2 linked regions of the Methanothermobacter thermautotrophicus str. Delta H genome follow. The main gene of each other region encodes a partner of the protein of the gene in region 2 in a complex. Links are inferred from orthologs where the notes say so. Each region holds a gene or a part of one and is shown on either strand. Other genes may lie near its edges. The genes, in order: MTH_RS07310 and MTH_RS06795.

Region 1 (8,371 bases), 100 kb from region 2 along the record:
TACATGGTGTGAGTCCACCATCCCCTCAAGTCCCATGCCGGGTATGGCCCGGAAGTCCTCGGCCTCCGGGACGTCAACCCCTTCCTCCTCGGCCCTCTCAGTTACTGCAGCTGCAATGGGGTGCCTGGATTTTCTCTCAAGGGCCGCTGCCAGGCCCAGCACATCACCAACCATGTCTGTGACCCTGGGCCTTCCCAGTGTCAGTGTACCTGTTTTATCGAAGATCACGCACGATATCCTGTCGGATACCTCAAGGGCCTCACCCTTCTTTATGAGTATTCCAAGTTCAGCGCCCCTGCCTATACCTGCTGTGACAGCGGTTGGTGTTGCAAGGCCCAGTGCGCATGGACAGGCCACCACAAGTACGGATATGAGAACCGTGATGGACAGGAGTAACCCTGCACCTTCAACAAGGTACCAGAAGAGGAAGGCTGATGTTGCAACAAGCAGAACTGCGGGTATGAAATAGGATACTGCCCGGTCAGCAATCCTCTGTATGGGAGGCTTTGATGCCTGGGCCTCGTCAACGAGTTTTATTATACCTGAAAGGAAGGTTTCATCACCGGTGCGTTCAACCCTGAACCTCAGGATGCCGTCAGTGTTTATTGTACCTGCAACGACCTCTGATCCGGGTGTTTTAAGGGCCGGGAGGGGCTCACCTGTTATCATGAACTCATCCACATAGGAGGATCCCTCCACAACCTTTCCATCAGCGGGTACCCTGTCCCCTGGTCTCACAATTACCTCATCACCCACATCTATCTCGTGGATCCTCACCTCAACCTCCCTGCCGTCCCTGAGGACCGTGGCGGTGTCTGGCTGGAGTTCCATGAGCCTCCTCACTGCCTCTGATGTTTTACCCCGGGCACCTGCCTCCAGGTACCTTCCAAGGGTGAGGAAGGATGCCAGCATAAGTGCGGTGTCATAGAACATGAAATCGGATGGGAGAATCCCTGCGGTGCCCAGGATGCTTGAAAGGAAGGCGACTCCTATACCCATTGAGTACATTACATCCATGTCAAGTGTCCCGGATCTCAGTGATCTGAGGGCCCCCCTGAATATCGGTCCTGAGACATAGATGAATGGTATGATTGACACCAGTAGCATGGATATACCCCCACCTGGGGGCTGTAGACCGAGGTACATCATCGCCATCAGGGGGACTGACACTCCGAAACCCACTATTATTCTTCTAATTTTTGGTTTCAGGTCCTCACTGATCTCTTCACCCTCCAGACCCCTCACGGTGTATCCAAGATCCTCCACCGTCCTTTTGAGGTCCTCCACAGAGGTCAGGGATGGGTTATAGGAGATGTAGGCCTTTTCAGCTGCGAGGTTGACTGTGGCATTGCTTACGCCCTCAAGTCCCCTCAGGGCGGATTCTATTTTCTGTACACACATCGCACAGCTCATACCACCCACAGCCATGGCTATGTTCTCATTGAGTACAGTGTAGCCGGCGTCCTCAATGGCGGCCTCCATATCGGAGAGATCAACCCTCCGGGGGTCATACTCAACTGAAACCTTTCCCTCAACCAGGTTGACCGCAGCATCGCGGATTCCATCCAGTTTTCTGAGGGCCTCCTCGATCTTCAGTGCGCATGCAGCGCACCCCATCCCGCCTATCCTTATCGTTATTCTTTTCATTTACATTCCACCAGATCCATGATTCAACCTGAACTTCAGCCAATCAATAGACCAGCTCATCCCTGTAGATTATGCCATCCCTCACAACCAGGAGCACGTTCCCGGGCCTGGAAAGTTCGTCTATCTCCTCCACCGGATTCACCTCAGTTACAACAATATCTGCAATTTTACCCTTTTCTATTGAACCTATCCGGTCCTCCCACCCCATGCATTCGGCTGCATGTATGGTTCCAGCCCTTATGGCTTCCAGTGGCTCCATGCCGGTCTCTGTAAGGTAGGATAGTTCAAGCAGGTTCATTCCATGCTCAACAACACCTGAATCTGTGCCCATAACCATCCGCACACCCTCATTGTAGGCCATCTCCATGTTCTCCCGGTGGACTTCTGCCACCTCAATGGCGTCCCTGCGGCTGTATTCCGCCAGTTCTCCCCTCAGGGCCTTATCATTGTTGAGGCGGGTTACCAGGAATGTTGGTACCAGGTAGACGCCCCTTTCAGCCATCAACCTGGCGGTCCTTTTATCCAGGTATGTTCCATGTTCAACTGAATGAACACCCGCCTTTATGGAATTCTTTATCCCCTGGAGACCATGGGCATGGACCATAACATTTTTACCCCTGAATGATGCCTCCTCAACTATGGCTGCAAGTTCTGACGGTGTGAACTGGGTGTCCGATGGTCTGTCCGTGCTGCTCATGACTCCACCAGTCGCCATTACCTTAACAACATCCGCCCCAGCCCTCAGGACCTCCCTCGTCCTCTTCCTCACAGATGGGATCCCATCACAGATACCGGAGGGTAGCCCCCTGTATCTCCTTTCAATGTTGAGTCCTGATCTTGTGTGAAAGTCGAAGTGCCCCCCCGTGATTGATAGGGGCGTGACGCTTATCTGCATCCGGGGCGCCTGGATGATGTGCCGGTCGGAGGCCATCTTAACACCGAGGTCTGCAAGACCCGCATCCCTTACCGTTGTAACACCTGCCTGGAGGGTTGCCCTCATATTGTCAAGGGCCCCGTAGAAGTAGAGTGAGAGTGGATCCTCAAGTTTGCTCTCTGTCCTGAACCCATCCTCCATTAGATGGGTGTGCAGGTCAATGAAGCCTGGTAGAATGAACTTATCAGAGGCATCAATAACCTCAACACCTGTGACACTACTCTCAATGGCGGTTATCCTCCCCTTATCAACAAGCACGTACCTCCTTTCATGCTCCCCTGAATAGATGTCCAGAAATTCACCCTTCACTGCAAATCTCATGTAAAAACCCCTGAAAATACCCTTATGGTCACCTTCAATTCTGTAAGGAAAATATATATACAACGGAACCTATATACCTATATAGATTTAGGGGCTGATCTACATGTTTTCTGAATCATTTTTACTGGATGAATCCGGTCAGTCATCCTCAGAATACATACTCCTCTTCGGAGCCATAGTGGTCATTGCAATACTCTCACTGATAATCTACAGGTCCTACTTCCAGAGGAGCAGACTAAACTCTGCCCAGGACACCGGGGAGGTACGCTGCAGTACCGATAGTGGAAGTGCCTCGGAGAACCCGCCGACAAATAACACCTCCGGCCCTGGCCCGGAGCCAGAACCGATACCTCCATCGTTCCCGTGACCAGCTTGAACTGCTGGCTCCATCCAGAACATGAAAACCTATATTCTAGATTTTCTCAGTACTATCTGCTGTAACTCATCCATCGTTACCGAGAACATAAAAACCTATATTCTAGATTTTCCCTCATAGTCGGAGATGAGTGCAGCTACCATGACCGCACCGGCCATGTTCATTGAGAGGTCCCTCATTGTGTCTGAGTACAGGGCAGCAGATGGCTCATAGTAGATTAAAAACCCTGTGATTTCATATAAGAGACAGAAGAGGACTGCAGCCGATACCGTGAACATGAACCTCTCCCACTGGCTCAGTTTTTTGAGTGCGCCATGGAGGAGTGTTGAAAGATAAATTGCCACCACAAGACCCGCAGTAAAGTGCTCGGCCATGTTAACTGCAAGGGGCCCTGAGGCAGCCAGTAGCTTCAGTGCAAATTCAGCGGGGGGATACAGTATGACTGTTAAGATGAAGATCCTCCTTTTATGGTCCTCAAGGAAGCCCTCCGGTTTATAGACGATTATTATGGTGGAAAAGATCAGGCCCGCCAGGAGCTTAAAGTTCATGTCAGGATGGGAAAGGAGGAATACCGTTAACCAGACGATCAGAAAAACCGGTAACCATTTATCATCAAAAAATGAGAGCTTATAATCATTAAAATCATCAATAATCATGAAATGCAACTCCTTAGCACCCAAAAACCGTTCAAATTATCCCATGAATGAACCCCGATCCAGCAGGTTCTTACTTTTATCTGGAGCATCATTACCCTTTCGACCATAAGATTATATATCCATCATAAATTATTATTCATGGTGATCGATGATGGAAATTGAAGTTAACTGGAAGGCAGTTGTTTCTGGTATCATCCTTACAGTCATCCTTGGACCCCTCCTCAGATTACTGATCCCCTCATTGATGGGCGTGCTTTCAATTCTCCTGGCCTCTGTGGCCTGCGGTTACATCGCAGATAAGGATTATCTCAACGGTGCGGTGAACGGGGTTATCATGGGGGCCGCCGTTGGCATCATAAACATCCTCATGGTCTACATCAAAACTGGTATCATGAATATGCCGATCCTCTCAATACTCATATACGCCCTTGCAGGTGATATGAGCCTTGGATTCCTTGGTGGGAGCGCCGGCAGCATACTGGGGTCCTTCAGGGACTAGAACCTGATTTTTCCCTCATCAGCATCCACCTCAACCTCCATTGAATCCTCCAGAAGACCGAGGAGGTCCTCCGAGGGTCTGTCCACCATGGGTATTCCAGCCATTATGGCCCCGGTTGCGATTATTGGCTCCGCGTTCAGGCATATTATGGCGGCCGGAGCTGTTTCGTTCTTTGCCATCTGAAATATGACATAGGACCCCACCGTGGAGCCCTTACCGCCGGGTATGAGGAGAACCTTCCCCCTAATGCTCCTGCCATGTAATGGGTGTTTCTGGTCAATAACCCTCCCTGTGCCGGGATCAACTCCTCCGAGAAAGCTCAATGGTTCGGTTGATACCAGAACTGGACCTCTTCCCTTTCCACGTGATATAACTCTGCAGTCAACTTCCACCGGATCATCTCCATACCTTTAATCATTCAGTAAGTGGTCACGGATATTCAGTAAAATCCATGGACCCACCTGCATGTCTGAAGACCTAGACAACATCCTTTTTCATGATCTCCCTTAAAACAGAGGTTGCATAGCACCCCCTGGGTATTGAGAATTCAACTGTAAGGCCCTCCTGGCTCTCATGGGCATCCACGTCCCATATCCTGAAGCGTATCGCCCTCCTCATGCCATGGCTTCCAAGTTTGGGGACCTTTATTGAGTTGAAGTCCTCAAGGGACACTCCCTCATCCTCAAGTATCCTCCTCTCAATCTCACCGGGCCTTCCACTGGCAAGGGGGACCTTGCTGCCATATAAGGGTGCTGTCGGATGGGCCTCGAAGTTTAGGATCAGCTCCTCCAGTTCATCTGGATCAGCGTCATGTATTATGTGCTGGTCATTATCAATGACTATATCGCCGGGGATGTGGGTGTTTATGCCGAGGGCCGCCCTCTCACTTACTGCCCGGTTGAAGAGGTATGACTGGTAGGCGTGGACGAACATCCTCTTCAGGGGCTTCGGAAGTGCATGGATGGCCCTCACGTATGATTCATCTGAGAACTCACCCCTACGTAGATCCCTGAGCATCGGTCTCAGCATCATCCTCTCATACCTCATTGATGATGGCATGAGCTCATATGCCTCCTCAAGGTCGCCCCTGTCATAGGCCCTCCTGGCCTCTGAAACAATCTCTGATTCCCCCTCAAGGGGGTTACCTATGTAGCTGTCAACCGCGCCCTTTACATCGCCATGGACAAGTGCCCGTCCAACAAGGTGCGTGTTTGCCCTTGGACTCCCAAAGCGCTGCCAGCCATAGTAATTCGGGACACCCTTATCCTCAAGTTCCTGGAGGGTGGCCTTGGCTGTTTCCAGGGGTTCATCGATTTCGGTGTCCCTTATCAGGATCCTGAAACGGTTGCCCAACAGCTGGCCCATCCGGAGTTTCTTCTCATTTGCTGTGACCCTGAGGAATTTAACGTTTCTTATCCTTTCCTCTATGGCCTTAACCTCTGAGGGTGCTGTGTTGCTCACACATATCCACTGTCTGGTGACGGCCCTCTTATCCTTCATGCCAGCGAATCCCATCCTTCTCCTGTCAAGGTGGAGTTCCCTTGCAATGTCGAGGAGGACGTCGAGGGTTGTCCTGCCCTCCTTCTCTATCCATATCCATGTGTTTGGGCCGCTGCCACTGGGCTCTGTGAGGGGGATCTCCTCCACCTCAAAGTCCCTGTTATGCACCCTTATTCTTCCACCGGTCCCCTCTGTTGATGTGACATAGGTTTCTGCATTCAGCATCGTTTTACTCCAGAATTTATGTACTCAGTCGATAATGTTTCTGCATTCAGCACCATTTTAATTATATAATTCGCTATCCACTGAAGGAAGGCTCAGTTCCCTGAAACTATCCGTCCATGATGATGTCTGCCCTACATCCCAACCTTAGCTGGACTATCTCCTATCAACCATACGCTTGGGCCTGCCCTTAACCTTATAAAATTCGAGTTCGCCTGGCCCTACGAAGTTGAATATTATCTCAAATGTTCCCTCAAGGTAGGCATCATGCAGGTCCCTCTTATATTTGAAGAAGGCCCCTATAAAGTTCTCCTGGATTATCTCCTTGGCGCAGTTTCCTGGATCCTCACATTCAAGGGAGACCCTCATGGTCACTGTGCCCTCATCCTCGTCCCCGTAGAGGAAGGCCTCATATTCCCCTGTGAGGTAATCCATGTTCTCCCTCTGGAAAACCGCTGCCTCAACGTCAACCCGGTTGAATGGATGACCGGAGATCCAGAAGGTCTCTGCCTCCCTTTCAGGGTTCATTATCCTCATGTGGGTCCTTCCACACCTGCACGTGTCCCTGGATATGACCACGGTTGTGTCCTCGGTGTCATAGTTGAGCAGGAGTGTGCCGGTCCTCTCACCAACGGGTAGCAGTGTTGTCAGGACTATCCTGCCGCATTCCCCATCATCAACGAAGTCCCTGAGGTTGGGGTCATAGACATCCAGGTGTACGAGGTCCTCGGGGACGTGGAGTCCCTCCTTGATGTGGCATTCCCCACACATGGTCCCCTCGGTGCTCCCATAGGTGTTGTAGACATCAACTCCCCACAGTTCCTCGACGTATGCCCTTGATTCCGGCGCAAAGCTTTCACCACCAACCACCAGTCTCTTTATGCTTGACTCCCTGGGATCAATTCCCTGCTCCTTCATTCGCCTTGCGAGCCTCAGCAGTTTGAATACGTTTGCAACTATCCCTGTTGGCCGGTAGTTCTCCATTATCCTCACAGGAAATGTGCATTTGCCCTCGGGTATTATTGTCATTCCTATCTTCTGTGCTGCCAGTGTCATCGTGTTGGCCCCGACGTTCATGCCGTAGGATGCGCATACGACGACCCGGTCACCTGTTTCAAATCCCTGGGATACAAAGGACCTCGCATACTTCTCTGCGTACCTCTGCCAGTCCCCCCATGTGAGGAAGAAGGACTTTGGTCTTCCGCTGGTGCCGCTGGTCTCATGGATGGTGTAGATCTCCTCCCAGGGGGCGCATTTAAATTCAAATCTGTCCTTTTCAGGTGGCTGGTTTTTCCTTACTGTTTCACCGCTTATTATAGGGAGCTCCCTTAGGTCCTCATGACTCTTTATATCTGAGGGCTTGATATTGTTCTCCCTGAACCATTTGCTGTAGAAGGGAGAGTTTTCATATGCATAGTTAACTGTGTACCTTATCCTCTCCTCTACAAGGGCGTCCAGTTCGCCACGTTCCATGGTCTCTATTTCAGGATTGAAGTAGGTCCCCATAACAACCACCATCTCCAGACATTAGTTTGTCGTCCATGAAATAAAGATTTGCTGATGATCTCCATCCCGACATGATCAGAGCAAGAATGAAAAAAGATTTGCTGACGGTCCGCTTCCAGCGCTGATTCCAGATCAGGCGGTACATTGGGACGGACGCAGTTACTTGATGGTTTCGCCCTTTAAATAGAATCAGTGGATTTTAATGTGAAGGTGAGTGCCCTGACCGGGACTTGAACCCGGGTAATAGGATCCGCAGTCCTACGTGATATCCGCTACACTATCAGGGCAAAATGAGAGTGAAGGGTAGTTTATACCATCCTATATTAATAATTTTCCATGCAGGTATTTAAGTCTTGCATCAGGATCTCCATAGATAGAGTCTGAAGGTGACGTTTCCCCGCGACCTCACAGCCACGTCTATGTCTTCTGCATCCTCCATTGAACCACGGGATGCAACGGTAACCTCACCGGTCCCCCTGTCAGCTGTGAGATTGTAGTCCATCCCCTCAAGGGTCCTGTTGAGGAAATCCGATGCCATGGTTGGGTCAGGAGACTCTGCAAGGCCATCCAGTATGCTTTCACCTGATGGATAGGACGCCATGGCATCAAGGACATCCCCTGCTTTCGGAGATTCAGGGGTGACCAGCGGGGGGTCCGTGTTGATGACGGATGCCGTTACTATGAAGACCACTGTGAGTGCAAGAACCGCG
Region 2 (8,364 bases):
ATGAGTATGATCCAACTGCGCGGTGGCATTCATCGAATACGATGAGTGAGACGTCCCTGAGGTCGTATCTTCCAGCCAGGATGTCTGATTCAACTGTCTGGGGCGTGGCGGATATTATCTGGGATTTAATCCACCGTTCTTTTCTCTCTTCAGGTTTTATGCTACCTGTAAGGGATGTGCAGGTTGCAAGCATGAACTCCCTGAAGCTCTCCTCATGCTGTATGGCCAGGGGTTTGCTGGGTGATAGGATGAGTACCTTTGAGCCCCTGTATTTCCTGAGTCTCTCTGCAGCCACAAGGACAGCCACAACCGTCTTTCCGAGGGCTGTGGGGGCGACTATCATTGAGTTGCCCTTTCTGATGACATCTGCTGCCAGCAGCTGCTGATAGGTCCTTGCCTCTATTTTCTCTGGCTTTATGAGGGGGTGCTCTATGTACCTTGCCATGGTCTTTTATCTGGTCATCAATTTATTTAAGGTTCAGGTTCCTTTCAGTGCTGAAAATCAGGTTACCTGAGGCTTTGGCCTTCCTAGTTTGAGGTTTAAGAGATTAAAAGAAGGAATAAATGGGGGTTTATTGGGGATGATGCGTGTTCAACCGGTCTAAAAGATTTAAGGGAGGTTAAAGTGGGACTGAGGCAGCTGCGAGCACCGCAGCAACGGTGACTGTGCTCAGATGGCAGGCGTAGAGTGGAGCTGTCTGGAAGCTGTCCCTCAGAACCGGGAGGAACTGTGTGTAGGCTGAAATCCCTGTGAGTACCTGCAGAGCCACTGCAACGTAATTCAGGGTTACATTGCCAGACATGATATTTGCTGCCGTTGCAATGAGGGCAAGGATAAGGACTCCGAAGTGTGGCGCCATCCTCATCCCCATTATACGGAAGGTTATGAAACCTGATGAGATTCCTGCAAAGAGGAGTGCGAATATAATGACCTGATACATTTCATCACCTCTAGAAGTTCACCACTGCGTAGCTCGGGTCACTAAGCAGTGTTATGAACGTGGCTGCACCTGCTATCTTGCAGCCCTCGACCATGTTATCTTCTCTGAGCCCCCTGAACTGGGCGCTCATTTCACAGACGTAGATCTTAACACCCATCTCAATGACCTCGGCCATGAGTTCATCCAGCCGCGGGAAGGCCGGGTGTTTTACGGCGGCTGCACCACCCTTCCTTGCAATGCTCACGCCATCCATGAGGAGGAATATTGTGACATCCTTTCCCATGCTGAGGGCAGCCTTTGAGAATATGAAGGTGGCGTAGGCCCTCTCTGCATTCCCTGTCCCGTTGCTCTGGACAACGAGTACCTTATCCTTTCCTGTAAATTCCCTTTCCCTGCTAACATCTGTTTTTTCAAGGATGAGGTGGCTGGCCGATTTTTCAATGACCTCTGCCTTCATTTCAGGAGCTGAGAGTGCAAGGTCATCGATCACGTCACTGCTTTCTGATTTTATCTTTATCCTCATCCCTGGCTCCATTGAGGAGAGCCTATCCCCTACGATTATAACCGGGCCGGGACAGGTTTCTCCGGTAACATCTATCTCTTCAATACCCTGAGGTGAAATGTTAACCACCAGCCCCTTTTCTGTTTCTCTGGGAGAATATTCCATATGGTGCTTCTCTGCAACTCTCCTGACCTCTTCAGAGTCCTCCTTCAGGATCAGCTGGAGGTTCTGAACACCATTTTTAAGTATATTGTCTGTTATTATAGCTGCAGCGTATCTGTTTACTCCCCTGAGGTTTAATTTCATTTTTATCCCCATTTTTCCCTGAATTTTCTGAGGGCCTCCACAATTCCCTCAAGGTCAGATGCTGGTACTCCGACTGCAAGTTCCTCGGGCCTGATCCCGGCGTATTTCCTTGAACCGTTACACCCCATTGTCATGTTTGGGATGCCCCTCTCCCTTACAGCTGCAACGGCGTCTGCACAGAGTGACTGTATCCCTGAGTAGTCCCCGCTTATTCTGCCACCCCTGTCATGGAGGTATGCCTGGCTGAGTCTAAGCGCCTGGGCCGGTTTAAGTATGAATACAACGGCGTCTGGTTCGAAATCAGCCTCTTCGAGCGGTGCATAGACTGAGGCATGGTATTCCCCTTTCACCGCGGGAACGGCCTCTACGGTTTCAGCAGCAGCTTCCAGTGTGCTGTAGTTTCCGAGTTTATGGTACAGGCTTCCATCCGCAACCTGGGGTGGTACCCTGCAGAGTCCAAGGACCGCTGCGCCACCCCTGCAGAGGTGTTCGTCTGCAGTTGCATAGCCACAGGCACCCCTTAAGCGTGCATCCTGTATGAACTCGCAGTGCCTCTTCTTTTCAAGCTTTTCACCAGATATTTCCTCATTCTTGACTAACCTGACAGCCACGGGCTGCCCTCCATTTTCCAGGAGTTCCTTAAGTTCTTCTGAAATCTTCCTGTAATCCATACAACCACCTATACATGATAGTATAACTATACGATAAAGTATAAAAACCCAATATTTAAATTTTTCTCTAAAGTTATAATTCATGGTTATACCATAGCTATCATGGGGTGAGGTCAGTGGAGAAACTCTCTGAAACCGAGAAGATGATAATGTCCTACCTGGAATCAAATCCTCCAGAGGAGTGCATGCTCGACAAGATAACCCGTGGAATAAACAGGAGCAGGGCAACGGTTCTCAAGTACCTTCACATACTGGAGGCCAGGGGTCTTGTAACATACAGGACGGTTGGCAGAAGCAAACTATGGATGCCTGCGGGAGACCTTGAGGGAACTGTGGAATACACTGGAGACACATCCAGAGATTCTGAGCTTATAAAAAACGCATCAAAAATTCACAGAAACCTCCTGGAACTCCTGGAACTTGAAAGAAAAATAGATGACCCTGATAAACTCGTCTTCACCATAAACACCCTCATGGACATAGTAGTATCCAACGGCCTTTTCAGAAGAATGTTCCCCGGTGCACAGTGCCTTGGGGACATCATGGACCGGGAGAGCATGGTCCTCATTGAGAACAGAATGAAATCCCGGGGCACGATACAGGTCGATCTGAGGGGAAGGGATGGGATAAGGAGGAACTACAGCCTTTCAGTCACACCTGTAAACAACTTCTGGGTCATAATAGGAAGGGACCTTGCAAGTTCCTCATTTTCCAAGAATGAACTTGAGGTCCTCCTCACAATCACAAGGTTGAGATCATCCTCTGGCAGCCTTGAAGAGCTTATGAACTCAATAAGGGATGAATTATCCACCATAATGGACCTTAAACAGCTTTCGGTGGTCCTAAGCGATGCCTCAGGGTTCAGCAGGGCCTACGAATACCCTGAGTCAGAGGATCTCACTGAATTTGAATACTTCATCTACAGGAGCATTGAAACCCTCGAGACGGTATCATGGAGGCATGACTCGGGTCTCATGCTTTCAGTACCCCTCATCACAGAGGAAAGGGCGAGGGGAGCCCTTATAATCAGAAGCCCCGAGGACTCCATAGCCTCACAGAGCCTTGAAATCATAGAGATGGTGGCCGACGAGGTCTCAGAGTATCTAGAAATGGAGAAACTGAGACAGGAGAAGGATGAGTTCATAAGAACACTTCTGGCCATGAACAGGGTTTCCGAAATCATAAACAGTGATGAGGAAGAGGAAAAAATGCTTGAAAAATCAATCGAGGCCGTCATAGAAACCCTGGAATTTGAAATGGGATGCATATACCTCATGGAGGAGAAAAAGGAACTCCAGCTCAGGGTTCAGAGGAACTGCCAGAAACCCTCAGCAGAATGTGCATGGCCGGGGTCTTCACAGACCTCTTTGAGAGGTCCATTGAGAAGGAGGGGGTTATATACATAACCTCTGAGTCGCCTGAATACCGCATGATACATGAGTCCATAAGGAGAAACAATATAAGAACAATTCTAATGATTCCGATTAAGTTTTCAGGGGAGATAACAGGAATATTAAACCTGGCAAGTTACAGTGTTAAACCCTACAACAGGATAAGCCTTGAGAACATTTCATCAATAGGGCTTCAGCTTGGAAGCGCCCTCCAGAGGAAAAGTTATAACTTATAAGTTATAACTTTTAAGGTCTGATGAGGTTCATCCAGTCATCATAGACGGCATCAAGGCCACACATACCAGGGACATAGTTGGCGGCCTTGGCAGAGTCAACACCAAGGACCTCATAGCCAAGATCCTCCACAGGTGCAACCACCATGCAGGTGTCAGATACAACCATCCCACCTGCTGCCTCTATAACGTCTGTGTAGCCCATCCTGCTGGCAGCACTTCCTATGGCAGCAGAGGTGCACACCCAGAGGTCACAGGCAGGCTTATTTTTCCTTAAAAATGAGGCTATCCTCCGGATCTCATCCAGGGAACAGTGCGGGCACCCCAGGCATATGAGGTCAGGATCATCATCAGTGGTGGACAGCTCCTCCCTTGCCTCCAGTATATCCCCGGCATCAACCGTAATGCTATCCCCTGCTTCATCAGGAGAGGCTTCCATGTACTCGGGTGTCACCCCATCAACATGGTAGAGTGCAACCGCACCGGACGACGCCATGGCAGCCCCAAGGGCTTTGAGGTCATCAGCCGATGGATGGCCAGTGAAAGTGAAATATGGGACACCCTCACCGGCAATTTTTCCTGTAATGTAACCCAGGGCCCCGTAATCCGAGCCCGAGAGTTCACATTCAACATCAACCCTCAGGGTGGCCCTCCGGTTCTCCTGGAGATGGTAACCATACTCCGGGGTCTTACCGCATATGGCGGCTGCAAGGGCCCCTGGACCACCCTCACGGTTGGTCCTGGCTCCCAGAACAGAGTTGGCATAGGAAACTGCAGAGGACTCTGACCAGGCAACATGGGAGCCCCTCAGGGGGACGTTCCCTATGAGGTAGGGGGTGCAGGTGCAGGTGTTCATGACATCCATGGCAGAGTATGCCTCCACTATCCTTATCTGTCTCCTGGCGAATTCCTCTGAGAATCCCATTTCCCTCCATCTCTGGAGGTCCATCCCCGCAGGGTTAAGGGTACTTGCAACCTTCACTCCGGCACCCCTGGCACGGAGGTCCTCCAGGTATTCAAGACCGGCGTCCCCTATTGTCTTGTAGGATACCCCTGAAACCTGGGCAGAGGATATGTCAACCATCCTCTCAGCACCATAGATATCACCCAGGGCAACAAGTATCTCCATACTCTGCTGGACTGTCTCACCGAATTCACCATCATACATCCTCTCTTCTGTCCTATCAAGGTACACTTTTCCAACCCCACACATGGTGTCTCTTCAGGGACCGGTCTGGGTCCCCAGTATCTCATCAACAAGCTGCAGAAAACTCTCCATATCCCTGTAGGGCACCATCGCCCCGGCCGCTATATCATGTCCTCCCCCGGTACCACCAAAACTTGCGGCGGCATCCCTGAGGGCAACCCCGAGGTTAACACCCCTTTCAACAGCTGGCCTGGTTGTCCTTGCAGATACCTTAACGTGCTGATCCATCCGTGAAAGTCCGAGGAGGGGGATGTCAGGGTCAAGAATTTTGAGGGAGAGTGATATGCTTGCTATGGTCCCCATGATCCCCTTGAAGGCCTTATCCTCACTGTAGATGTACTGCAGGTTCTCCAGGGTGGTGGAGCCCTCCCTCCTTATCCATGCAAGGCCCTTCACAAGCTCCTCACGGTAGTTCTTCTGGAGCTCGAGGGCCACATCAAGGGCACCTTCCCTTTCACCAAGGCACAGTCCGATTCCTATGCCATATTTACGGTTCTTTCCACAGGCATCAAGCACCCCTGCAATGTCAGAGAGGTCACCTATATTCCGGAATTCCCTGCTCGTGAATACCTCTCCGAATATCTCAGGGTTTATCCTTGTAAGTTCATCCCTCAGAACATCCCTCTCCTCAGGGGACAGGTCAGGATATTTAACGCCATAGGATACGCCTATATTCTCAAGGAAGCCCATAGAAGCCTCCATATCCCCGGTGAGGCCAGGCAGGGCCGGGTTGAAGGTGTATGCAATGGAACGGTAAAGGGGCTCGGTGTACCTTGATGCCAGCTTGAGGTCACTGTGGACCTGAAGGACACCCTCTTCAACAGCCTCCTCCATGATGAACCTGTTTGCACCGGTGAATCCGTCAGTGTACTGCATGTCCCCCAGGGCACCCACAAGGGCAAGGGGGGCGGTCTTTCTGTTAAGGAGTCTCGTGGCCAGGTAGGCCGTTCCAGATGCACTGAGGTCCCTGCTACCATCAAGACCATGCAGATGAGGGTTTATGTGAACAACATGGGGTCCTGCCTCGGATTCAGAGGGCTGATGATGATCAGCGACGATGACATCACCCTTCAGGCGGGATATCTCCTCAAGGTAGGCGCTTCCCATATCACAGAAAAAGAATAGGGAGTATTTCTCTCCCGACAATTTCTTAATGAACTCCTTCTTCAGCCTCGAGAGGATGGAGATGTGGAACTGACCATTCATGGATGAAATGGCCCTTGCAACAACTCCTGCGGCTGATAGACCATCTGCGTCGTTGTGCGAGATGATCCTTATTATGTTTCCCCTTTCAAGGTGCTCCTCAAGGACCTTTGAGGCCTCTGCACCCCTCTTGAGAATTGAGTCGGGGAGTTTACTTGACGAGGAGGGCTGCTTTCTGTGGGTCATATCTCCATCCTTCAGGAAGGACACCTTCTCTCACATAGTACCTGACAAGGCGCCTTATCTTTGATTCAACGATCTGAAGGCCCCTCCTTGTGTGGAGGTCCTTTGGGTGTTCCTTAAGATGATCCCTTATGTTAACAGCCTTCCTTATGAGATTCATGAGGTCCTCAGGGTATTCAGGTTTCATTTCATGCTTCTCAAGTATCTGTGTTATTTTAAGCCCTGTAACGGCCTTTACGCTGGGTATGCCGTGCTGGTCCCTCAGTATTATACCTATTTTGCTGGTGGAGTTACCCTCCCTGTATAGTTTGACTATAAGATCCTCTATTTCTTCATTTGAGTATTCAACCCAATCAGGTTTTAGAGACATCAAATCACCTCATAATTTTCAATGTACCATTCTGCAAATTTTTTAAGGGCCCTGCTTCGATGCGAAAACCTGTTCTTCTCTGAGGTACTGAGTTCTCCGAAGCTTTTATCCATCCCTTCAGGATAGAATAACGGGTCGAAGGCGAAACCCATTGTTCCGCGCTCCTCAGTACCTATACGTCCCTTCACCACGCCTAAAAAAACCTCGGGTTCGGAGTTGGGGGTGCAGAACCCAACAGCCGACCTGAACTCGGCGTAGCGATCTTCAACATTTTCCATGAGCTTTAATATGCCACGGTTTCCTATGGTATCCTGTACATAGGCAGAATAGGGTCCTGGAAACCATTTAAGAGCCCTTATAAACAGTCCTGCGTCCTCAACGATCACAGGACCATCCATGATCCTGGCAGCATGTTCTGCACCGTAACGGGCCACCTCCTCAAGTGTTCCCTGAAGTTCCGGGTAGCCCAGATCAGCATGCATCAGTTCTATTCCAGTACCATGGAATATCTTCTCTGCCTCAGATAACTTGTGTTTATTACCGGTTATAAATGTTACCTTCATGATGAACCTCCTCAGTCAGTATATTCAGGGGGTTTAGTATCGTGTGGATATTAATTCTGAGCTCAGTCAGTGTATCTTCCCCGGGACTCTATCTCCCTTATCTTTGACTGGATGTCAGCATCTATTATCTTACCGTACCCCTCAAGGACCCTGCTGAAACACTCGCCGGCCAGGGCGTAGTGGGTGCTTTCAAGGGACTTTTTGAGGACAAGGAGATCCACACCCATATCCTCGATTTCATCTGAGAACCTCCCAAGTCCAAAGTCTATGAAGACCACATCACCCCCCCTGATGATTATGTTGGATCCTGTGAGATCCCCGTGTATTATACCCGCGTGATGGAGCCTCCCTATGGCCTCACCGATCCTTGAACAGAGCTCTGTATCCTCAACAGCGTCCCTGAATGGGGTGCCGCGAACCTCCTCCATGACCATAACCCCTCCATCAGGGTCGACATCGAACAGTACTGGTGTGTGCACACCGGCGCCCTTGGCCTGGTTGATGAGCCTGGCCTCCCTCCGGGTCCTGGATGACCTGAGCTTCTGATCAATTTCAGGTATTCTGTAACCCTTGGATATCCTCTCCTTTATTATGCAGGGCCTCCCAATCCACTGGCCCCTGTAGATATTTGCCTCGGCACCCTTGGCCAGGATGTCAGGGGGGAGCTCTATTCCTGCCTCTGATTCCCTCATCCAGGGGACATCCACCTCATCGGTCCGGTAACGCTGCACCACCGTGGTGTCCTCCAGGGCATCCGGCCCCCTGTACTTGTAGACGAGCTGACCGAGCCAGGC

What was found.
Region 1: the proteins of MTH_RS06795 (region 2) and MTH_RS07310 are in contact, whole or in part, in a crystal structure (PDB 7CNS), measured with the Thermococcus kodakarensis proteins. The link is inferred for Methanothermobacter thermautotrophicus str. Delta H from one-to-one orthologs. Residues at the interface, in WP_011250200.1 of Thermococcus kodakarensis: Ile25, Ala28, Leu29, Ile32, Tyr33, Ala47, Gly48, Asn53, Ile54, Ala57, Glu60, Phe61, Leu62, Tyr99, Ser128, Glu129, Ser130, Asn145, Arg146, Glu147, Gly148, Gly149, Pro150, Ser151, Leu153, Tyr164, Leu201, Gly202, Asn203, Gly227; in WP_011250199.1 of Thermococcus kodakarensis: Arg6, Lys7, Ile8, Leu27, Gly28, Thr38, Arg58, Gly59, Lys60, Gly61, Ser62, Thr63, Val64, Ser66, Tyr67, Val68, Tyr70, Ala71, Lys74, Glu86, Ala87, Glu88, Thr89, Ile90, Ala92, Thr93, Ile96, Ile97.

The regions. Positions count from the first base shown.
Region 1 is NC_000916.1:1,387,185-1,395,555, reverse strand. The notes cover bases 3,128-6,092. They hold MTH_RS07310 (DUF126 domain-containing protein), read right to left. Parts: upstream 4,826-6,092; coding sequence 4,430-4,825; downstream 3,128-4,429. Other genes in these bases: truD (tRNA pseudouridine(13) synthase TruD), read right to left, coding at 4,911-6,092; MTH_RS07315 (DUF5518 domain-containing protein), read left to right, coding at 4,086-4,433; MTH_RS07320 (hypothetical protein), read right to left, coding at 3,374-3,826. Outside these bases: MTH_RS07335 (heavy metal translocating P-type ATPase), read right to left, coding at 1-1,647; MTH_RS07330 (metal-dependent hydrolase family protein), read right to left, coding at 1,691-2,902; more of truD, read right to left, coding at 6,093-6,158; ftsA (coenzyme F390 synthetase), read right to left, coding at 6,312-7,673; MTH_RS07290 (hypothetical protein), read right to left, coding at 8,020-8,371. UniProt on the Methanocaldococcus jannaschii protein: Component of a hydro-lyase that catalyzes the dehydration of mevalonate 5-phosphate (MVA5P) to form trans-anhydromevalonate 5-phosphate (tAHMP).
Region 2 is NC_000916.1:1,282,849-1,291,212, forward strand. The notes cover bases 3,149-6,106. They hold MTH_RS06795 (aconitase X catalytic domain-containing protein), read right to left. Parts: upstream 5,240-6,106; coding sequence 4,058-5,239; downstream 3,149-4,057. Other genes in these bases: MTH_RS09770 (GAF domain-containing protein), read left to right, coding at 3,149-3,826; MTH_RS09700 (GAF domain-containing protein), read left to right, coding at 3,763-4,047; MTH_RS06800 (single-stranded-DNA-specific exonuclease RecJ), read right to left, coding at 5,267-6,106. Also shown: MTH_RS06770 (DEAD/DEAH box helicase), read right to left, coding at 1-445; MTH_RS06775 (DUF5400 domain-containing protein), read right to left, coding at 621-941; MTH_RS06780 (DsrE family protein), read right to left, coding at 952-1,749; MTH_RS06785 (DUF169 domain-containing protein), read right to left, coding at 1,752-2,420; more of MTH_RS09770, read left to right, coding at 2,537-3,148; more of MTH_RS06800, read right to left, coding at 6,107-6,640; MTH_RS06805 (30S ribosomal protein S15), read right to left, coding at 6,606-7,007; MTH_RS06810 (XTP/dITP diphosphatase), read right to left, coding at 7,007-7,570; MTH_RS06815 (bifunctional N(6)-L-threonylcarbamoyladenine synthase/serine/threonine protein kinase), read right to left, coding at 7,633-8,364. UniProt on the Methanocaldococcus jannaschii protein: Component of a hydro-lyase that catalyzes the dehydration of mevalonate 5-phosphate (MVA5P) to form trans-anhydromevalonate 5-phosphate (tAHMP).